DNA from 2 places in the Paenibacillus sp. OK076 genome. Region 2 is predicted to be linked to the other one. Evidence: predicted binding sites of a transcription regulator. Region 2 holds the regulator's gene; the other holds the start of a gene.
What was found. Region 2 encodes LexA, which represses DNA repair genes until DNA is damaged. Its sites were predicted from a motif close to CGAACATATGTTCG; they were not measured.

Region 1 (11,932 bases), 560 kb from region 2:
AGAGAGTTTCGATTTGTCGAACAGCATATAATGGGTGACAAAAGAGCGCGGGCGCGGAGCTTTCATGCCTAACAACTTACGGTAGGTATTGAAATATTCCGGCTGGCTCCAGTCACGGCAGTAAAATACTGTTTTGCCTTCTACAAGAAATGAATGAGGTTTAATCAGTACGGTATCCGCATCCATGACTAGAAAGTATTTTGCCTTCACAATGGAATCTCCGTTCATTTTGAGCAGCTGCTGATATAACCAGCCTGACCGATTCCATCGGGAGGACTGGTAGTGTATCTCGTTTTTGGTTATAGGCAGGACGGATCGCTCATTAACAAAAATACAGTTTTTACGGGAACAAAGTTCTCTGATTTTGGTGCTGACCGGAGAAACAATATAAATGCCTCCAATGGGATGTTTTACATAACGGCGAATGTTATTGATGACGAGGGGAAGGGTAGCCAAATCTTTCTCTATCGCTGGTATAAGAACATCAATCTTAGGCGCATTATTCAACCGGATTCCAGGCTCGACGGACATCTTCTCAACTCCTTGCACAAATCGTGATGACTTATTATATGGTATGTGTGCAAAAGTGTTTTGGTCAGGGCATGTGCAAATATACATTTTTTACGAATAGGGCTTTTGTTGAGGGTTCCTTTATCGGTATTACATATAATGCATGCAGGATCTTGATCAAACAGCGAGCTTTGATGCGGTGGCTGAAGGGAGAGTTTACGACATGGGAGTTGATAAATTGCAGCCGTTAAGAAGCAAATGGTTAAAAACAAAATTGATCATTAATAATGAATCAATTAAACCGTTTATCCCCGACACACAGAAATATAACAAAACGAATCTGAAATCCATGATCAGCAAATATGGAATGGTCTATGTCAAACCCGAGAGAGGTACTTTCGGGATGGGTGTTATTAAGGCCGAGATGGACAGTCATCAACATTTTGTCTATCAGATAGAGCAAAAACGCCTGACGTTTGACAGCTTTGAATCGTTTTATAGCAGTCTGACTCGTTTGGTGCATAAAAGAAGTTATCTGATTCAGAGAGGAATCCATCTGCTTAAGCACAATAACAGACGTTTTGACATCCGAGTCATGATACAGCTAAGCCCGACCAAACATTGGGAAGCTACCGGAATCATAGGGCGACTGGGTCATCCAAAGAAAATCGTAACCAATTATCATAGTGGTGGTACACCGATGGATATTCACAAGCTGCTACAATCGCATGCATCCACAAAACGCAGAAATAAACTGGTTCAGGAGATGAATGAGCTTAGCCTGCGCATAGCTCGTCATATGAAAAAAAAGTACCCGTATCTAATGCAAATCGGTGTGGATATCGGCCTTGATCACAGTCTGAAACCCTGGATTATAGAGGTAAATGTCAAACCGGACCCATTTATATTCAATCAATTAAAGGATAAGACGATGTATCGCAAGGTAATACGATATTACCGCCATGCTTTCCCCAAAAAAACAGAATAACAGACCGGTTTTTTCATAGGAATGGATGGAGAAGGTTTCAAGCTCAAGAGTCGCCAATATGGCGACTTTTGAGCTTGAACTGCCTTTTAGGGTCTGATAATGCATCGTAATACATGGTGGAGAGCTTCGATGTCATCACCTTTCAATATCTGATTAAGCCAATTCAGCCGCAAGTTTTCGAGGAAAAGATGTTGCTTTGGGAGTTATTCTTGATGGTCCTTTGAAAGATGCTGTAGTGAGTAGAGAAAGTGACTTAGTGTTGAGTATTGTAGAGGGACAAGAACCTGTTAGCTTCGTTCAAGGAGTACTTGCGTGTCGGGCTGCGCGACAATGTGTTGCCGCCGATGGTGTCGAACACGACATCGACTCCACGGCCCCCCGTTTATCGCATGATGGCGTCGACATTCTTCAAAAGAAACGAGTGTCTATTATATTGAAGAGGCAGCTATTGCTACAGGCGAACATGATGATCCGAACAGCGCTGTTGGCATGGGTAATGCTAGCACCTTAAGGAGTTTATAGCTATGGAACTGTAGTGGTCAGGAGAGCCTAACCTCGGCAAGCGCTTCCGTACGGAGTCATCTCATTGCGTTTGCCGCGGAAGAATCCCGTTTGAACCGGGGTAAATCGATTGATTTAAAGGAATAAGCAAAAGAAATAATGGCTGCACAAGAAGTTCCGAGCAGCAAAAGATATAAGCAAAGATTTAGTAGCGATTGCTTCCGGGAATGGGGGAAGCAATCGCTATGTTTTTTTGCGGATATTTTTATTTTTTGTCCGCCACATGTGTACAATAAATAAAAAAGATGATACATTGAAATTAGTTTAATTCCTTTTATAACAGGTTTTTTTGAAGAATACTATGTCTCCTGTACGAGGACATACGTATATCGAGGAGGGAATGGAATGTCAAGTCAAGCATTGGACCAATTTTTAAGTTCGAGCATCGAAGATCTAAAGACTAAAGGTCTATATAACGTCATTGATACGCTGCAGGGTGCAAATGGTCCTGTTATTCGTATCGACGGAAAGTCCCTAATCAATTTGTCTTCCAATAACTATTTGGGACTGGCAACAGATTACCGCCTGATTGATGCTTCAGTTAAGGCGTCGCAGACATACGGGGCAGGCGCAGGGGCTGTGAGAACAATTAATGGTACGATGGATCTTCATATTGAGCTTGAAGAAAAACTGGCCCGTTTCAAAAAAACGGAAGCCGTTATCGTGTATCAATCGGGATTTAACTGCAATATGGCTGCTATATCCGCGGTAATGGACCAGCATGATGCGATTTTATCCGATGAGCTGAACCACGCTTCGATTATTGATGGCTGCCGCCTGTCGAGAGCCAAGGTGATTCGCTTTAAGCATTCGGATATGAATGATTTAAGACAGAAGGCAAAAGAGGCCAAGGAATCCGGTCAGTACCATAAAATTATGGTCATCTCCGATGGGGTTTTCTCCATGGATGGTGATATAGCAAAGCTGCCCGAAATCGTGAAAATAGCTGAAGAATTCGATCTGATTACTTATGTGGATGATGCCCACGGTTCGGGCGTTCTCGGAGCAGGTGCGGGAACCGTGAAGCATTTTGGATTGTCCGACCGCATTGACTTTCAAATTGGTACTCTTTCCAAGGCGATCGGCGTTGTCGGCGGTTATGTGGCGGGTAAAAAACAACTGATCGAATGGTTGAAGCTGAGAAGCCGTCCGTTTCTGTTCTCGACATCGCTACCTCCGGCTGTAATCGCTTCTTGCAGTGCTTCTGTCGACATTTTGATGAATGACAAAGAGCTGATCGAAAGGCTGTGGGAGAACGGCAATGCTTTGAAAAATGGCCTGAGCCAGCTTGGATATAATGTAGGCCAAAGCGAAACGCCAATCACACCTTGTATCATTGGCGATGAAGTAACCACTCAGCAGTTCAGCAAACGGCTCTATGAAGAAGGAGTTTACGCCAAGGCAATCCTGTTTCCGACGGTTCCGAAAGGAACGGGAAGAATACGCAACATGCCGACAGCTGCCCATACCAGGGAGATGCTCGACCAGGTGATCTCCGTTTATGAGAAAGTTGGCAAGGAAATGAAGCTGATTTAGCTGCATTCGCGGGAGTATATTTCGGGAGGAATGTCTTATGGACAAGATTTTGGTGACTGGGGCACTGGGCCAAATCGGTTCTGAGTTAGTTGTTAAATTACGTGAAATTTATGGTGTGGATCACGTTGTTGCTACGGATCTCAGGTCATCAGCCCACGAAATTACCCGATCCGGGCCATTCGAGCTGCTGGACGTGACGAATGATAAGGCGATGTTCGAAATCGCCAAGCGGTACGAAGTGGATACCGTCATCCATTTGGCTGCGCTGCTGTCGGCTACTGCTGAGGAGAAACCGCTGCTTGCCTGGAATTTGAATATGGGCGGATTGATGAATGCACTTGAAGTATCCAGGGAGCTCGGCTGCCAATTTTTCACTCCAAGCTCCATTGGATCTTTTGGGCCTTCGACTCCGAAAGACAATACCCCGCAGGATACGATCCAGCGGCCCAATACGATGTACGGTGTGAACAAAGTGTCCGGCGAACTGCTTTGTGATTATTATTTTCACAAATACGGCCTGGATACGAGGGGGCTGCGATTCCCGGGTTTGATATCTTATATGACGCCTCCCGGCGGAGGAACGACGGATTACGCCGTGGAAATTTATTACGCAGCCGTGACGGCTGGCCGGTATACATCTTATATCGCCAAGGACACAAACATGGACATGATGTATATGCCGGATGCCCTGAATGCTATCATCGAATTGATGGAAGCGGATTCATCCCGGTTGATGCACCGAAATTCATTTAATGTCACCGCAATGAGCGTCGATCCGGAGGCGATCGCTGCAGCGATTCGGGATGAGTTTCCCGGCTTTATCCTCGATTATGACGTTGATCCGAAGAGACAGGCGATTGCCGATAGCTGGCCGCATTCCATTGATGCGACGGCAGCGAAAACAGAATGGGGATTTCTTCCCCGCTACGACCTGAAGGCCATGACGAAGGATATGCTTTCACAGCTAAGCGAGAGACAAATGCTTCGCAAGGCTTAAAGTGATTATGAATTCGCTGTGCAAAGCCAGTTGAAATACAAAAGAAGCTGCATCAAGAGGTTTGGCGTTACCCGGACCTTTTGTTGCAGCTTCTTTTTCACCCTCCAGCCCGGACATTTCCGTGGTCTGTGGCTTATAAGATAAAGAACACGGCATAAAGTTTGCAACAGGACGGACCGAGGCATGCAAAATTAAAACACAGAAGTGAAAGAAAGGGAGCTGTTTATGTCGCGGGACAAGAACATGTTCTCATTGCGATAGGCGTTTTTCTAATCGTTATTTTGCCTGTTAGTTCATTTATAGATATAATGCAGATGTACAATGACACAAAGTTACCAAACAAGAGAACCCTTTGAGCCACATTAATAAAAGAATAAAATGATAGTTTCATTAATCAAGCAAGGAGTGTGCATATAATGGGTTCATTTTCGAAAGAAACAAAAGATAATTCTTACGTAGTAATTCCGTCAGAAAATGTAACTAAGATACAATTTGGAGATCCGTGTTATAACGGTTATCAACTAGCTGGGCAAGAATTCTGGGAATTAACGGGTGTCTCTTATACCACTGAAGTATCTTCGTTAGAAGTTCGTAAATACCAATACCATATGGCAGGACATCTGCATCATGCCTTATTACCGCTTAGCAAGCTGCTATAAGTTAATTTTGTATTTTGAAGAAGGAAGGGAATAACCTTGCAGGAGTACTACTTGACGCCTATAGAAATAGTAGCGATCGGTTGGGTTGTAGCACATTTTTTAAGGTAGTTCCTTTGTTACATGACAGTCTAATTGAAATGGGTATTAAAGAAGGTGTGACTCATACTACTGATGATATAGTTTCAGATGATACGATTTCACACGTTGCTCTAATAGCCGTTTACAAAAAAATGGGATTTACGTTGATAATAGAAAGTTACATATGGACTATATAGAAACAATGAAAAGATAATTTCATTGAAGGAGGTTCGGGATGAGAAACGAAGAATGTTGTCCTGAATGTGGAGGAACAAAATTTGGGGAGGGCAAGTCGCACGGCGAAGCTAGGGTATATCCTATGAAAAAGATGCTAACATTAGGATCAGATGTTACTCATGTAATTTGTATAACGTGTGGATTTATTTTAAAAAGTTTTGTTAAAGAGCCACATAAATTTGAGGATAATAAATAAAATTGTACTGCAAGAAAGGGGACCAACAGATCAAGTTCTAACTCTGCTCAGTTAAATAAAGACTAAAGGGCATAATTGCATGAAAGTAGGGAACTTTAAAAAAATTCAGTCTTTGTTGTCGAGGGTCAAGAACATGATCCCATTCAAGTCGCTATTTTAGCGGCTTTTTTATTTTATCGGTACAAGTTCGTGTCCCAAGCCAAGGACAAGAACTTGTACCGATTACCGTATTGAACAAGAACATGTTCCTACTCCCGATTAGATGTATATCCCAAAAAAGCACATGTAGTTAAAACTTGAATAGGCAGCATTGGAGGGACGGTTTTACATTTTTTAGAATACCTAAATCTAAAAAAATAGGAAGGAACCTTTTTTAATTGTTACCACCTCGGAAAGTTACCAAGCCGTTGTATCCACAGATAAGACACAGGTTCAGAATAAGGACATTCTTATAAAAACAATAGTTTAATCTTTAATGACAACAAACAACTGTTCTTAAAACGGTTGTTTTGTTGTTAACACCCAATAGTTACATTCTGGTTCCTATCTAATAAAAAGGTGCCTACTTTTCAAGTAGCATGAGAAATTTTAAGATAAAAAGAAAGGCGGTTCATGCATAGTGTGATCGTTCAATTAACTGATTAAGTGGGAGATTAAACGAAAGTAATTGAGGGGATGGTAACATCATGCCGATTGAAATCAAAGACATTGTGTCTAAGAAAATATTAAGTGAAGTAAAGGGTTATCTTGATATTGGTTTTACTCATTCGCTAAATCCCTATACAGGTTGTGCATTTGCTTGCGAATACTGTTACGTCAGAGAAATGCCAATTCAAAAGTTTAAGGATATTCCTTGGGGATTGTGGGTGGATGTCAAGAAAAATGCAGCAGAAAACTATGTAAGGGAAGTCTCTCTTCTAAGACGCAAAAATAAACCCATAAGTATATTCATGTCATCAGCCACAGATCCTTATCAACCTGTAGAGCAGAGGGCAAACATTACAAGAAGCCTATTGGAAGAAATGGATAAAAACCCACCAGATTCACTTCAAATTCAAACTAGAAGCCCTCTGGTTGCCAGAGACCTTGATATACTACTTAAATTAAAGGAAAAATGTCGGATTCTGGTTTCAATGACAATCGAGACAGATCGCGAAGATGTGAAACGAATTTTTTCACCCTATGCTCCTGGAATAGATTTAAGAGTTAAAGCCTTGAAAAAGATAAATGATGCAGGGATATATACACAAGTATCTATTTCCCCAGTGCTACCTTTTTCACCTAATTTCGCTAACATGATACAAGGTATAACTGATCGAATTTGGATTGATACGCTACTGATAGGTGATGGTCAAATGGGGATGAGATCTGAGCGTTTAAAAATGCCAAAATTATTTGCTGCGAACGGCTGGGACAAATGGTACGAGAAAAGCATTCATCTGAAAGTGGAAAAATATTTTAAGGCAAGATTTCCATCTGAAATCATTCATGTATCTAAAAACAGCGCATATCCATTTTGATTTTATATAGCCATTCATTTTGTGAGGATCTTGCCCGTTTTTTCTTCATGCAATAGAAATATTGCAGAAACTGGTGTTCGAAGATCAACTTTCTCTTACGAGTCAATGGAGGACGCATGAGTCCTCCATTGACTTAACTTGAAGATGAAAATACAGGGTTTATGATTCCATGGGAATAATAGAGGAGCTTATTTTATTTTGAAATGACGGTGGATTAACACTTCGACTTCATTCACTCTGATGAATATCGTCTGGAAGTTCATCATTGAGTTTCTGGTATCCAAGGCCCCATGTCTCCATAGAGAATATAATTGGCTTCAGTGAATTTCCTAAATCACTTAAACTGTATTCGACTCTCGGAGGAACTTCTGCAAACACCGTACGAATGACAATTCCATCCTCTTCCATTGAACGTAAATTTTCAGTGAGAACCTTTTGACTGATCTCCGGGATACTTTTACGAAGTTCTCCGAATCGTTGAGTCCCCTTCAAAAGATCCCTCATAACCAATAACTTCCACTTGTTACCTATCAAGCCAACTGTCGTTGCCACAGGACACAACGGCAACTCTTTTTTTGAAATCACTACATTATCGCCTCCAATAGTTACTATTAGGTTCCTATATAACAAAAAGGTGCCTACTTTCAAAACGAATACATTGCTTATATTATAATTCTGTCGATGAGAAAAGCAAATGAAAATGAATGAAAGGAGGAGGGAGTTTGCAAGAAAGTTTATGGATGCAACTGAGTGACTATTTTTCGAATCATATGTTAACGTTCTTGAATTCTTGGAAAGAGCATTTAAAGATCAGTTTATTGGCATTGATGGGTTCTACACTTATCGGGATTGCATTAGGTACCTTATCAACTAAATACAATCGTTCCGAAAAATGGATCATCTCGTTATTCCAAACATTACGAATCGTTCCCAGCCTAGCGATCTTACTTCTGTTGCTTCCTATCATGGGTACTGGAATTAGGCCCGCCCTTGTTGCTCTCATTATTTTAGGAATCCCTCCTATCTTAATGAATACAGTATCCGGGTTACAAAGTGTGTCCTTGTCTTTACTTGAATCTGCACAAGGTGTAGGGATGTCTGAACGACAAATCCGATGGAAAATCCAATTTCCAGTGGCTGGACCATTGATATTGACAGGGATTAAAACCGCTGCGATTGAAATTATCGCCAGCGCCACTTTGGCTGCCAAAATTGGAGCTGGTGGATTAGGAGAAATTATTTTTACCGGTTTAGGACTCAATCGAACGGATTTACTTTTAATTGGTGGTATTTCAGTAGCGATTCTGGCTATTGGTATAGGATTTATTTTAGACCTGTCTGAACGTGTATTGTTTAGATATAAATTCTTGCAAAGGTAGGGTCCACACAAATGAAAAAGAACATAAAGAAAAAATTGGTTTTAACCATTTCAATCACACTTGTTTTGTCCATAATTTTGAGTGCATGTGGTAATAAAACGAATAATCATGGATCTACTATACGAATTGGTTCAAAAGACTTTACTGAGAATTTAATTGTCGGGGAGCTATATGCTTTGGCTTTGGAGAACGCGGGATACCAAGTAGAGCGTGTTCCTAATATTGCGGGTTCCATCATTCATTCATCGATTGTTAATAACGATATCGATATGTATCCAGAGTACACAGGTACGGGGTTGTTAGCCGTATTACAGATGGATTTGATGACAGATCCGGATGAAGTGTATACAAAAGTCAAGGAAGAGTACAAAAAGCAATTTAATATCTCATGGCTCGATTATTCAAAAGCAAATGATGGAGCGGGTCTCGTTATTCGAACGGAAGTATCACAAAAATTAGGGATCAAGACCATTACTGACTTGCAAAAACATGCCGGTGAGATTCGATTTGCTTCCCAAGGAGAGGTTGACCGGCGCGCTGACGGTATTCCAGCATTGGAGAAAGTGTATGGCAAGCTCAATTGGAAATCATCCAAAGTATATGATAACAGTTTGAAATATGAAGTGCTTAGAAACAATGAGGCTGATGTTGCGCCTGCATATACCACTGAAGGTCAGTTGGTGAACAAAGACGAGTTCACCCTATTGGAAGATGACAAACAAGTATGGCCACCTTATAACTTGGCGCCTGTTATCCGTGATAATGTGCTCTCAACGGATCCCGGCATCGCTGAAGTGATCAATAAGGTTAGTTCGGTATTGGATACAGACACCGTAACCGCACTAAACGCAAAAGTGGACGTAGACAAAGAAGAATATGAAGATGTGGCAAAAGAATTTTATGATTCCATTAAATAAGGATGGCGTTAACATGACTCCAACAGCAATCGAATTCCATGATGTGAGCAAAACATATTCAGATTCCAATGCATATGCAGTTGATCATGTGAACTTGTCGATAAGTGAAGGGGAGTTTATTACAATCCTCGGCTCCTCTGGATCAGGAAAGACAACTTTATTGAAGATGGTGAATCGGCTTAACGATCCTTCCCACGGGATTATTAAAATATTTGGCGAGGATATCGCTCGAGTTGATCCTGTAAAACTTAGAAGAAAAATTGGCTATGTTATTCAGCAAGTAGGCTTGTTCCCCCACATCAATATTGAACAAAATATTGCTACTGTTCCTCGTCTTTTGAAATGGGACAAAAAGAAAATCGAAGATCGGGTACAAGAATTGTTAGCTTTGGTTGGGTTAGATTCAGAGAACTTCAAACGACGTTATCCTTCACAATTGTCCGGAGGACAGCAACAGAGAATCGGTCTTGCGCGAGCATTAGCAACCGATCCCAAAATTATGCTGCTGGATGAACCCTTTGGGGCCTTGGACGCTATTACGCGCTTAAATCTCCAGGATGAACTCTTAAAGATTCATGGGGGAATGAAAAAAACCTTTTTGTTCGTGACTCACGATATTAATGAAGCATTCAAGCTGGGAACCAGGGTTATGATTATGAATCGGGGTAAGGTTTGTCAATTCGATACCCCGAGAGAAATTGTAACTCATCCTGCAGATGATTTTGTGTACTCACTCATTCAATCTTCGAAGGAGCAAGAACGTTTCTGGGGGAACTTAACATGATCGACTATGCCATTAAGCATCCGGATAAGTTGGGAAATGCATTGTTGGAGCATGTGGAGATTCTCATTTTGACCATGCTGCTCTCTGTGATCATTGCAATCGTCTTAACCATCTTAGCTCTGGCCTCTGATAAGGTATCTAGATCACTCATTTACATGTTTTCAATCTTGTATTCCATTCCGAGCTTGGCTTTGTTTGCAATCATGATCCCTGTGACCGGATTGGGGAAAACGACAGCCATTACCGTGCTCATTGCCTATAACCAATATATCCTTCTACGTCAGTTTATTGCAGCTTTGAAACATGTTGAACCATCTGTTATTGAAGCTGCTACTGGGGTAGGTATGAGCCGATTTCAGATCTTATTTCAAGTCCAGGTACCCTTGGCAATCAAGCCTCTGTTTACTGGCCTTCGACTTGCTTCGGTAACAACCATTAGCATGGCAACCATCGCTGCCTTCATTAATGCAGGAGGGCTAGGTACGATATTAAATGATGGATTACGGACCATGAATATCGATAAGATTTTGTGGGGGGGCTTATTGTCAGCAGGACTTGCCATTGTGACGAACGCAATATTCATGCTGTTTGAGAAACGAATATATTTGAGATCGGAGAGATAAATAATGAAGGCAGTTGTATTGGAAAGGGTCTGTACCCCAAAAGAACTACAGATCACTGAAGTACCTATTCCTATAGTCAAACCTGGGTGGGTACTTGTAAAAATCAGGGCGTTTGGAATAAATCGCTCCGAAATGTTCACTAGACAGGGGCATTCACCGTCCGTTCAATTCCCGCGTATTATTGGGATCGAATGCGTAGGGGAGATTGAAGATCCTTCAGATAGCACATTTATAAAGGGAACGACCGTCGCTTCATTAATGGGAGGGTTAGGCCGTGCATTTGACGGAAGTTATGCTGAATATGCACTTATACCTTCGGACCAAGTGTATCCTATTCCTAGCGATATGAAATGGACTGAACTTGCAGCGATACCAGAAATGTATTATACCGCGTATGCATCCTTATTTGAATGTCTTCAATTGACTTCAGGAGAGATGCTACTTATTCGTGGTGGGACAAGTTCCGTAGGCTTAGCAGCACTTCAGCTAGCTAAGAGTGTAGGAGCAAAAGTTATATCAACGACTCGAGACAAAGAGAAATTTGCACTTCTCCAACAAGCTGGAGCAGACTATGCACTGCTCGATAATGAACATTTGAGAGAACAGGTGTATGCTATTGCTCCAAATGGGGTAAACAAGGTTCTAGAGTTGGTTGGTACAACGACGGTAAAGGAGTCCTTGCAATTCATCTCAGAACGAGGGATTTGTTGCATGTCAGGAATATTAGGAGATGAATGGACTCTTGATGCCTTTGAACCTTTAGTGGATATACCCTCAGGTATATATTTCACAGCGTTCACCAGTGAAGTTATCAAAGAAAGTACACTGATCTCTTTATTTGAGCATATTCAAAAACAAGGTATAGTCCCACCTATTGCCCGAGTCTTTACACTCGAGGAGATTGGAAAGGCACATCTTTTAATGGAAAGTAACACCGCAAACGGTAA
Region 2 (11,932 bases):
GAATAGCTAGAATACAATACGATTTAAAACATAAAAGGAAAGTAAATGAAATCAGTGTGAGTGGACCTAAAAAAGTGTTATTTGGGTATATTTTGTATTCGCATTTGATATTAGGGACAGTAGCTGAAGAGGCTCGGGATTTCAATGAAGCTTTTTATCATTTAGAAAAATATGAGGATCACAGTTGGATCGTTGAAACCGACGCTGCAGCCGAGCAAACAAAGAAACAATTTTTAGTCTGGGCCACCGCGAATAGAATGCTTTATAGAATAATGACAGGGGATATCCAATTAATTGAGAATTATGTAGATTCTTTGGCTAGCAACGATAACGAAATACTTCTGGCTCTATTCAAAGTTGTGAAAGCTGCGCTGAAATACTCCTGTAATATCGACCATATTTTAGAGCGCTATAACGAAATGATTCAAAACCAGGTAATCTCCCAGAAAAAGGTGGGGACATATACTTCTCAAGTAATTAACGACAGATTTGTGATTTTCTTAGCTGATTTAGCTGAATATTATATTAGATCTCTACGCCCTAATATTGGTATAATCTTTGTGTTAGATAGTTTGGCAATATCTGCTAAACTAAATAATGATGCTTATCTGGTCAGATGCTTCTGCTTATTTGAGAAATTGAGGCATTCAGCAACAGTGGATCAACTAGATAAGTATAAAGCAATTTTAAAGGAGGTCGAATTAGTTATATGAAGAAGATAATGATCGTTTCTTTGGCTGTGACTTTAGCAATTTTGGTAATTGCTCCATTTAATCAGGTATCAGCTGATAACTACGAAGTTATTCCAAAAAAAGATATTTCCATAATAAAAACGAGCTCACATGGTGCTGGCGGTTGGTAAAACAGAATAGTAATGTCCAAAACCTCCTTGGATGGAGGTTTTTTAATTGTCTTTTTTGTATATATTCACCAATCTGAAATTTGAATAGAAAGAGTTAGGATTAGTTATAGAGGTGATTTTGTTATGTCTACTAATCCTACAATTAAAGAAAAAATAGAAGAAGAGAGGGATGTCTTAAACAAGTTAGTTAACATATATGGTATTGAACATCCTTTGGTTATCAGACAATCCGAACTATTAGATGAATTAATAAATCAACACAACAATGATACAAAAACATCATCCAGTTAGATCCGTGTGCTTAGTGAATTATGATATAGAGTAATGGAGCCGTGGGAATCGTGGAACATTAATCAAGCTCTTGCTCAGGTTAAAGGGTTAAAGCCATAAATAAAATTCAGGTGTATTTGTATGAAAGAAAACTATGATCCTAAAATGGATAATTATTTTTCACGACTTATAAGAATGGTGAGAAATTATTGATAGTAGTAAGGTTAAAAACTCACTACTCATGTATCTTGCAGTTTATCGTTTGAATATAAGTTCTACTACGGGTCTGGTTACATAATTTTTAATTGATTACAACGTTTATTGATCCACAAATAGAGCATAAAATGCTTTCATTCATTTGAAGTGTTTAAGGGTAGGCAAGTTTTTTATTCACAGCAAAAATAATGCTCTCATGACTAGAAAAGAAATTCAAATACTAAGCCTGGCATCATGGAGGACAGTAAATGAACAATCACACAATTTATTTCCCATGGGATATACAGAAGCGAAGTGCAGAGTGCTATGTAAGAGCGATTATAAAAGAGTTTGAACTACCGCTGCCTTTAAAGATTAATTTAATCTTACCCTCAAACGAGTACATTTTAGAAATCGAGGTTTGAGTTTATATGTGTAATAAAATTCTATATGCTGAGCCCTGAAAGCATCAGGATGACCCAAAATATAAAGATCACTTAACAAGCGTTCTGAAGAAGATGTTGAGCGTTAAGTAATCAGAGGAGGTACTGAATCTACTCCGTGTCCGTTTAACCTCGCATGTTGGTGGACAAGAGGACTTCATCTTCCTACTTAATAAATTAATCAAGGTTTAACCTAAGAGCACCCAAACGGGTGCTTTTCTCTATGAGCAAAAGTAGATTCAACATGGCTTACGAAACAGAGGGTTCTGTCGTCATCAGAAACAAAGGGACGGTATGGGCGTGGCTGGCGCAAATAAAATTTCTATCGTAACAGGAGAGACAAACTTACCTGCACTGGGTGACGGCAGGATCAATTATGTGACGGCTTATGCTCTAGGTCGGCAAAGCAAGAGGAGTTGATACTTAGTTTATGCTTTGCATAATTGAACAAAAATAAGACTCTCACGAAACTAAGTCGAAAGAGTCTTATTTGTCTTATCGTGGTAATTCACCTGAACCTACATATTTATCTTTCTTACTATTCCACTTATAGCTTGCAACTGCGATCTTCCAACCACCTTCTGGATAGTAATTCTTCCACATTTGAATTATTTCCCCGGTTTTCGAAATCTCTATTCCAACATCACCCATAACAGATAACTTCTTTTTAAGAGTACCATTCTGATATTTATAAACGAGCAGTTCTGTATTTGATGGTAAATAGTCAAGAGTAACAGCTACATGCTTTTCTTTAGCCGAAACATTGAGGATTTGGATTGTTGGTTCTTCATCGCTATAGTAATTTGTATCTATAAGTACTATGACACCTTTGGAATTAATAAGATAAAAATTGCCTGATTCAGTGATCAATAAGTGTTCCTTCTTTTTGTCTACGTTTAGGTCTACTGACTTACTGACCTTTACCTGCTCCCGTGGGAATTTCTTTTCTAACAGAGTCTTTGGATTTACAGTAGCAGCCTCGATGTAAGATGCGTTAAATATGAATCCAAACATTGTAATGGCACATAGTAGAGCTGTTACTCGTTTCATAGTAGTCTCCTTTATAAATTACTTATCGTTTGCGTCACTAGCACTAAACATAATTCCGATCGTTTCCGAACCAAGTACAGTGTATCGTATTCCGTTTACTTCGGTTGATTCATCAACTGTACTCCAGTCAACTCCTTCATCCAGTATATGCATATCTGAAAGGATATTTGCGACAGAACTTGCGGGCACATCGGGATTAACAGAAAGAATAACTAAACCGATAGCTAGAACAATATCAGCTCCAGATGTCATGGTTCCATTTCCTTGACCGATCATTGTAACATCTCGTACAGAACCATCAGCTTTGTTAATGGAACCAGTGATACCTATGTAATCTGTAATGATATACTGAAATACATCCTGAACTGCTCCTTTTTGTATCTCAAGTTTCTTCCCTATTTTTAATTTCGAATTTCCGATTTCCTGAGCACGTTTGTTAAATGACTTTCGAAATTCTTCAGGTGTCATATTTAAACTTCCAGGGATCTCTAGTTCCTTCTGATCTTGCTTCTTTACATTTTCTTTTGCTACCTTTACTTCCTGGGTTTTAGCAACTGATTTTTCAGTTACAATAGTCTCTGACTTGCTTTCAGTCGGGATCGATACTTCGGTTGATGCAACCTCGTCTTTTTTAGAATTCTCCTCATCTTTGTTTCCAAAAATCCCTGCAACTATAATCACAACAATAAGCCAAAACCACCATTTTTTCTGAATAGGCTTTTTCAATCTTCTTCCTCCTGATATAGTAATAATTAACAACATAAAATAGTCTATCAGACCCAGGAAAATGTGGTTATATTTAAATTGGAACAATTTACAGCCACTATATTTAAATCCGATAGCATCGGTGAAAAGGTTCCACTAGTATAACGCTGGTGGAACCTTTTTTTTATTTAACAGATATTTTACACATTTCCCCTTACTTCGACATTGGAAATATAATACTATGATCCAGTAACATAAATACAAATATTTGGAGGTATTGGAATGATTGCGTCTATGAAAAAGAAATTGGTATTAGCTATGTCGACTTCCGTACTCGCTCTATCATTTGTTATTGCTCCAATCTCCGCATTTGCTAGCACACCGAATCCTGTTGACAGAGCAAAGATTGAAACGCCAGTTGTTACTCCACAACCAGTTGATGATGGCACTGTTACGACAATGGGATTCAAAAAATCAGCCTTTGTATTTGCTCTAAAGCATGGAGGGGAACTGCTCGAAGATTTGTTAGAATATCTAGGTAAAAAAGAGTATGCTGATTATGTGAAAGAAAATCGTTTATCTATCGCGAACTTTATAGAAGAGACTGAACTAGTAGTAGAGAAAAACTTAATTGGATTTTTAATATTCGAATGCAGTATTCCACAAGGTGCAGCGACAGTAATAGCTAAGGCTATTATGTTTATTGCATTTTAAATAATTTACAAGGTGGGAATGGAATGAATGTAGATGAACAGCTTGAGCTTTTGAAATATCAAATCAAGCTCATTAGAACAGTGGTTGCCTCGGATGAACATCCATATTTCATGTTCCTACTTGATCACGATTTTAATGAAAAGCAAACTCGTTCTTTGACTGATGTGTTATACATATTTAACCGCAGGCTAAAAGCACAAACTAGTGCAAGAGACGAACAAATGGAGCATTTTCACAGGGAGAAGATAGAAGATATAAAGGAAAGAAATAAATTCTTTTCAGTTCCTGATGATTTCCTATTGAGTGATTCTCCACCAACATATGATGAGTTCGTATCTCTTGTGAAGTTGATAGCGCCGGCAGATGTTAACCCATCATATCTTTTGAAATCTCTTCAGATGCAAGAGATGTATGTTAATCTATGTGAACATCTGTTAAAACAACAAAATTGAATCGGTAAAAGACACTGCTGGCATAATGCTGGCAGTGTCTTTTTTTGTTCACATATATATTTTTATCAAGCAACGTGTTCAGTTCTTATTTATCTGCAGCTTTGCGGCATGTTCAGCCTACTTCTCTAATCAAATCCTCGTTGTTATTACGTACGTTACCTACTCCCTTTGGTACTTCGTATGCGCGCATCTCTGATGCTTGATACGGCTTCAACAGACCGAGCAACGACTGAACATCATCATTATCTCTTCCAAGCCATTCCGCCTCGTCCTCTGGACGCAGGATAACCGGCATACGATTGTGGATGTCTTCCATCAGTTCATTGGGCTGAGTAGTAATGATGGTGCATGTGCTGAGCTTATTGCCGTCCGGATCCGCCCAGGTATCATAAAGGCCAGCCAATGAAAAGATACTTTCATCCTTCATCAGTATGCGCATCGGCTGTTTGTCTGTCCCTTCTTTCTTCCACTCGTAGAATCCGCTGCATGGGATGATACAACGCTTGGAGCTGATCAGTCGTTTAAAGGCCGGCTTTTCATTTAGTGTCTCAGCTCGAGCGTTAATCATCTTGTTACCGATCTTGTCATCCTTGGCCCAAACGGGTACCAGTCCCCATCGGAGTGAGCCCAGCCTATTGCCGTCTTTGCTCCCTATAATGGTGGGGATGTACTGCATAGGTGCAGCGTTGTAATTAGGCTTGTACTCAAATCCATCTGCAATAGATGCATAGTACCGGTCTAATATAGCTTCAATGGGGTCAGTGATTGTAAATCTACCACACATACAAAACACCTCCTGTATTGTCTTTGCAATATATAATCACACAATAAATTGATCAAACATTGGTTTATGGAGTAATCCTGAAGATTGAAAAATACATTAAAAAATCTCAATCCAATTATATCGTTTTGCCATAAAGGATAGATGCGGTAAGTTATGGGTTAGGAGGTGTGTGATTATCCTAATTATGTAACGAATGTTACATGAATACATGTAAAAATATAGTATTGTTGTTTGTGTAATACATATAAAATACTAGGAGATGATCTTGTGGCTTTGAAAAAAATCTTAACTGCTTCTGTTTTGTCTCTTGCGCTTTTGTCTATATCGGTGCCAGTAATGGCAAGCCAAGCTTCAGATGTAACGATTATGAACAAACAAAAAAGTGTGACCGTTTATCAAGATTACCCATCAAATGCTAATATTCCTTCAACCTATTTTTATACTGATGCCGATCATTATTATGGCACTCTTCAAAGAACGAATATCGTTCAAGTTACTCCATCACAAGTAAGAGCCTATTATTCAGGAATTGTTACACAAGATTCCGGTTTCTAAACTTACTAAAGGAAAACCCGCCAACTACTAAGGTTAGCGGGTTTTTGCTAATCCCAAATAATTCTACGATCTTGATGCACTTCAAACTGGTTACCTACTCTGTTGCCTGCATCTCTATTGTCTGAAGAACTTATGAATTTATTCAATATCTGCTCCATACCTGCCTTCAAGAATAAAATTACATAACATGGTGTAAGCTATTATTACTCTCTCCTATGAGTGCTACTATAAATGTACCTGGTCTGCTCGACTGGTTTTTTTTGTTGTTTATAAAAGAACAAATGTTCGCATATAATGAATTCGAGGTGGTTAACATGTTGACAGATTATCAACGTAAGGTCCTACGGATCTTGTACAACTACAGTGGTGGGCGGCGACGGCTGCCTACAATCCATGAATTGACTGTTAAAACGGGTAAGCATAAGCCAGACGTCATGGCTGCCCTGGACGCTCTTATAGCCTCGGAATACATACATTGGGATGACAAGTCAGATACGGCTAGTATCGTTATTTTGGAAGACTGGGAACGAGAGTCTGAGCTGCCTAAGCTTCCTAAGGCACCGTCGCCGGCGCAGCCAAATGATTTAAGCTATTGGACTGAATACTGAGGAGGAATGCAATGTGTCGAGCAAATTGACGGCTAACGGGATCTTTGAAGGATCTCGCATTATTCTTCCAGAACATCGGGAAGCATACTTAAACGAAATGAAGGAACAAGAGAGACGGGGGAAGCCTGCCTTGGATGAACAGGAAATGCAGCTCATTGAGGAAGCGATCCTGGAATCTTACCAAGAATGCCGCTCTGTTACGTTGACTGTATTTAACCCATTTGATGACGAGATTATGCGGGGCGTTGTGACATCGATCGATAAGCCAAACAGGAGAATTAAACTTGTACGCGCTGATGAGGATTATAGTTGGATCAAGATCGAAGAAATTACTGCGGCAAGCCGATAATTGATAGAGCCCCAAGGGATTACTCCAGGGGCTCAGTTTTTTTCCTTCTATTATATAGGGTTGTTTCGGACATATGATTTGTAATCCATCGGAGCTGTACTGACGGTTCATTTGAAGTTCGGGGACATCCCCCAACTCGTCCCCCAAACGTCCCTCAAGTCATGCAAAGCTATGATTGAATACGAGCTTTTGTTTCTATTGGATTCCATATTTAGCGCTTATATAATGAAAGAAACAATAATATGAAGCCATCGTACATAAATCGTACCCAAGTCCACCAATGGGAACGCGATTAATATATCACGTTGTACTAATAGCTGAATCCCTTGGCGCTCTAGCGCTGAGGGGTTTTTCTTTTTGTGGGCGGGGGATATAAAGAAGCTAGGTAGAATATTATTCTACCTAGCTTTATATATATAGGAGCTCAGTCCTTAATTTCTGATAAATAGTACTCATATAACTCATCAATAGAAGAACTAGAAAGTAAGTGAGTGGCTGCTTCAATTGATTCTCTTTTCCAATCAAACCAGCGCATTTCTTTTAACTTCATGATTTTTTCTTCTGAGAAACGCTTTCTAACTTCTTTTGCAGGATTTCCACCAACTATCGTGTAAGGGGCGACATCTTTTGTTACAATTGAGCCTGCTGCAACAATCGCACCTTCACCAATGGTAACACCAGGCATAATCATGGCATTCATGCCGATCCATGCATCGCTTTCTATAATGGTATCTCCCTTGGGTGAGAATGAACGGCTAATTTGATTAGCGAACGGATAAACCGTGATCCACTCCGCATGGTGATTGTTATTTCCTCCCATAAGAATAACGACGCCGGCTGCGATACATACATAATTACCAATAATTAATCGATCTATTTGCCAACCAAATTCCTCAATCGGGTTGAATAAGCTCCTCGATTTTTCATCTCCCCATAAATATCTCACGCATCCATCTTCAAAAGATGAATGGTTATCGTAATAACCAGAGTAATAGGAGTAATCGCCAACATCAATTAATGGATTGGTTCCAATGTCCTTTAAATACTTAATTTCGGACCAGTGATTAAAGTGGTTTATATTCATTTTAAATTCCTCGCTTCTAAGTTATATTTCTGAGTAACTTAGAAGCGTGATGCGGTAGCCACATTCTTTAGTTTTTTTAGACGACGAATCATCTGAATCATCCTTCCTTAAGATATGAGGGCCATTGTAGCAATGACCTCTTTTTTTGTCAATCCTATTCTCGTAAACATATGCAGTAAGTATCCTGATTCCAAGTATATATCAAGTGTATTTAATGAAGAGAAAATTCAGGAAGAAATAACATAGGCAGAAACCGTGTGCGCTATCGAGAACGATTACTATCTCACGTTGTAGTAGATCAGGGACCGAAACAAAAAGGTAAAGGGAAAGCTGGTATTCGTAGTGTAGATCTTGGCATCTTAGCATTGAGGTTTTAAAGTAGTCAATAAAAAAGAGAATGGTTAATTAAATTACGATCATATCGTTGAAGCGAAAGTTCATATTGATTGTTTACTCTATTTTTACAGTATCTATATGTTGATAGTTTCATATAATTGCGTTATAATTCATTTATGTTTTTAGAAATTAAATTTTGAACAATTAATTGGAGATGTTAATATGGAACAAGAGAAGCAACTGGTTTCCGCACAGCGGACATTTTTTTATACAGGTCAAACCAAGTCTGTAGAGTACCGTATTCGTGCTCTTCAGCAATTAAGACAGGGAATTGAGAAATATCAGCAACGTATTCTTGACGCACTCCGTGCGGATCTAAATAAATCTGAAACAGAGGCTTATGGCTCCGAGATTCGAATTGTGTTGGGTGAACTGGATTTTGCATTGGAACACTTGGAGGAATGGGCAACACCAAAACCTGTGCCTACAAATTCTGCTATACCTGATGGTACAAGCCTAATTTATCCAGAACCTTATGGAGTTGCTCTTATTATTGCACCATGGAACTATCCGTTCCAGCTGGCTTTCGGCCCTCTAATTGGAGTCATTGCTGCGGGTAACTGTGCTATTATTAAGCCGTCTGAATTAACTCCAGCCGTATCACGTCTGACTTATAATTTGATTCATGAGATATTTCCTAGTGAGTACCTGGCAGTTGTGGAAGGAGAAGTCGAGACCAGTACAGCATTGCTGAAAGAAAAGTTTGATTATATTTTCTTTACAGGCAGTACAGGTGTTGGCCGCATTGTTATGAAGGCAGCTGCTGAGCATTTGACTCCAGTTACGTTAGAACTAGGGGGTAAGAGCCCAGTCATAGTTCATCAGGATGCGGATTTGAAGCTGGCGGCTCAGCGCATTGTTCGTGGTAAATTTCTGAATGCTGGGCAAACCTGTGTCGCTCCTGACTATTTGCTTGTACATGAGGATGTACATGACAAATTAGTGGAATTGATCGGTGCAGAAATTCAGGACAAATTTGGAGACGATGTGTTGCAAAATGCTGATTTTCCGCACATTGTCAACGCACGTAACTTTGATCGTTTAGCGGTGTTACTCCAAGATGGCAAAGCAATGATTGGTGGACGATCTGAACGTGATCAGCTGCTCATTGAACCAACAGTACTGGGGGAAGTGGATTGGAAATCCCCAGTGATGCAAGAGGAGATCTTTGGTCCAATCCTTCCTGTGTTTAAGTATACTGATCTTAACCCGATGCTAGATGAGATTGTTCGCCGTCCAAAACCACTGGCATTATACCTCTTCACGCAAAATGATAATCTGCAGAATCAGGTTCTGAATCAAGTTTCTTTTGGTGGTGGTTGTATTAATGACACATTGTCTCATATGACATCACATTATCTTCCGTTCGGCGGCGTAGGAGAAAGTGGAATGGGTTCTTACCATGGTCATCAGAGTTTTGATGTGTTCTCTCATCATAAGAGCATTCTTAGACGCAGCGAATAGTCGTTAACGTAGAATAATATAAGTAATATGTAGAAAAAAGAGGTTGTCCCGGAACGGGACAACCTCTTTAAGTATCTTATTGTGAAACATCTGAACAACATCAATACATATTAATGAATATCACGGAAAAGGCCAATGACTTTGCCGAGGATGCTAACGTGTTTCAAACGCAACGGTTCAAAAGTCGAATTTTCCGGTTGAAGACGAATATGATCTTTTTCTTTGTAGAACGTTTTTACCGTTGCTTCATCGTCTTCAGTCATGGCTACTACGATGTCGCCGTTATCCGCAGTTTGCTGCTGACGTACAATAACATAGTCTCCGTTAACAATGCCTGCTTCAACCATACTGTCACCCACGACCGAAAGCATAAATACTTTCTGATCGCCTACATAATGCGTAGGAAGAGGGAAGTAATCTTCGATATTTTCTGTTGCTGTGATTGGAACCCCTGCAGTAACTTTACCCACGACTGGAATGCGAGCAACGCTGTGAGCAAACTGATGTGAATGCTCTGACTCTTCCTGGCTGAGAAGTTCAATGGCTCTTGGTTTGGTTGGGTCGCGTCTAATCAGACCTTTCTTCTCCAAACGATCCAGATGTCCATGTACTGTAGAGCTGGAAGCCAACCCAACGGCCTCACCAATTTCGCGTACGGAAGGAGGATACCCCTTCAACCGGACTTCATTGCGTATAAACTCCAGAATAGCCTGTTGCCTGCTGGATATCTTCGACATACCGTATCAACCCCATTTTAGTAACGTTTGGGAAAATTATAACATAGAACCTCCGTTCGTACAAACATAAGTTCTAAATAAAATGCCATAAAATCAATGTTTTTTTGCAAATTAAGATGAAAAATTTCTTTTAGTCTAATCAAATACTGCAAATGACAGTTCCCATACAATAGAAGAAAGATAATGGAATGTAGGATGTTACAAAAAAAAAGCGAACAATTGTTCTAAAAAGTTATTGTACAAAACAAGTGTTCGTGTTATATTGATTTCAACGGATAGGAACAAACGTTTGGAGGTCGATATTTAATGAGATATTCTACTTATCAAAGCATTTACGAACCGGTGCATTCAGAAGTGGTTGAAACGAACATAAGGAATTTTAAGAAGGTTTTTGCAAAAGGTAACGTCCCAACATGGGTCTTGAAATTAATAATCGTAAGCTTAATTATACTGGTTGGATGCAGTACAGTATTGACAGTGTTTGCTGGTAATGAAAATGATCTGTTGCCTGGCGGGAAGATAGCAGTTTCACAAGGAGATACACTATGGAGTATATCATTGAATCACAAACCGGAAACAATGGATACACGTATATATATAGAAGCAATTAAGAAAGTCAATCAACTTGGATCAACTTCAATACAAGTGGGGCAAGTCTTAATACTGCCTCAATTCACACAATAAAACTGCATATTCACACGCATTAATGCGTGTCAGCTTGACAAGCTGCCCTTATCATGTCAAAGTTAATATGACTTTGTATTTTTGGAGGGGACAAGCTTGGATATAGATAGTCTGGTAGCACGTATTAATGAATTGGCTCGCAAGCAAAAATCTACTGGATTGACAGAGGAAGAGCTCGCTGAACGTGCCAAGCTTAGAGAAATCTATTTGAATAACATTCGAAGCAATTTCAGACAACAACTGGATTCGATTGAAATCGTAGATGATGAGAACGATCAAGGCCACCAAGGCAAACTCAAACATTAAGGAAACCTAATGATATCATTATGATATTTAGGTTTCTTCCTGTTATCTAGAGGTTGCAAATTATAGGGGGAAATGTTGGTTTACTGTTATGTAAGCCGATACAAAGAACATCTAAGGGGGATTCTCATGTCGCGTTCGTTCGAGAGAACGGTTCGGAAAAATTCTAAGCAGTTGAATCAGCAACGTAAAAAAAGCGGTCAACCGATTTCAGGCACACCAGGTGAGGAAGTATTTAAAGGACGCAGCCTTCTGTTTCCTATTTTTCTGATCGGAC

Region 1: the regulator LexA is predicted to act here: its motif matches at 6,245-6,258, upstream of BMY78_RS12310 (SPL family radical SAM protein).

The regions. Positions count from the first base shown of each region.
Region 1 is NZ_FOCH01000001.1:2,782,835-2,794,766, reverse strand. It holds gene BMY78_RS12345 (DUF6492 family protein) at 1-531, opposite strand, end outside; gene BMY78_RS12340 (YheC/YheD family protein) at 734-1,498, shown strand; partial or broken gene BMY78_RS33265 (DNA-binding response regulator) at 1,609-1,692, shown strand; gene BMY78_RS12330 (glycine C-acetyltransferase) at 2,405-3,595, shown strand; gene BMY78_RS12325 (L-threonine 3-dehydrogenase) at 3,633-4,592, shown strand; gene BMY78_RS12320 (hypothetical protein) at 5,009-5,251, shown strand; gene BMY78_RS12315 (transcription initiation factor TFIIIB) at 5,565-5,762, shown strand; gene BMY78_RS12310 (SPL family radical SAM protein) at 6,449-7,282, shown strand; gene BMY78_RS12305 (winged helix-turn-helix transcriptional regulator) at 7,511-7,867, opposite strand; gene BMY78_RS12300 (ABC transporter permease) at 8,005-8,661, shown strand; gene BMY78_RS12295 (glycine betaine ABC transporter substrate-binding protein) at 8,673-9,578, shown strand; gene BMY78_RS12290 (ABC transporter ATP-binding protein) at 9,544-10,362, shown strand; gene BMY78_RS12285 (ABC transporter permease) at 10,359-10,985, shown strand; gene BMY78_RS12280 (zinc-binding alcohol dehydrogenase family protein) at 10,989-11,932, shown strand, end outside.
Region 2 is NZ_FOCH01000001.1:3,345,244-3,357,175, reverse strand. It holds gene BMY78_RS14790 (hypothetical protein) at 1-713, shown strand, start outside; gene BMY78_RS32840 (hypothetical protein) at 710-862, shown strand; gene BMY78_RS14785 (aspartyl-phosphate phosphatase Spo0E family protein) at 986-1,153, shown strand; gene BMY78_RS14780 (hypothetical protein) at 2,266-2,820, opposite strand; gene BMY78_RS14775 (hypothetical protein) at 2,839-3,546, opposite strand; gene BMY78_RS14770 (hypothetical protein) at 3,808-4,239, shown strand; gene BMY78_RS14765 (hypothetical protein) at 4,263-4,691, shown strand; gene BMY78_RS14760 (SOS response-associated peptidase) at 4,804-5,475, opposite strand; gene BMY78_RS14755 (hypothetical protein) at 5,743-6,030, shown strand; gene BMY78_RS14750 (hypothetical protein) at 6,381-6,638, shown strand; gene BMY78_RS14745 (YolD-like family protein) at 6,652-6,987, shown strand; gene BMY78_RS14740 (CatB-related O-acetyltransferase) at 7,412-8,071, opposite strand; gene BMY78_RS14735 (aldehyde dehydrogenase) at 8,630-9,931, shown strand; gene lexA (transcriptional repressor LexA) at 10,042-10,668, opposite strand; gene BMY78_RS14725 (LysM peptidoglycan-binding domain-containing protein) at 10,975-11,352, shown strand; gene BMY78_RS14720 (DUF896 domain-containing protein) at 11,449-11,658, shown strand; gene BMY78_RS14715 (hypothetical protein) at 11,785-11,932, shown strand, end outside.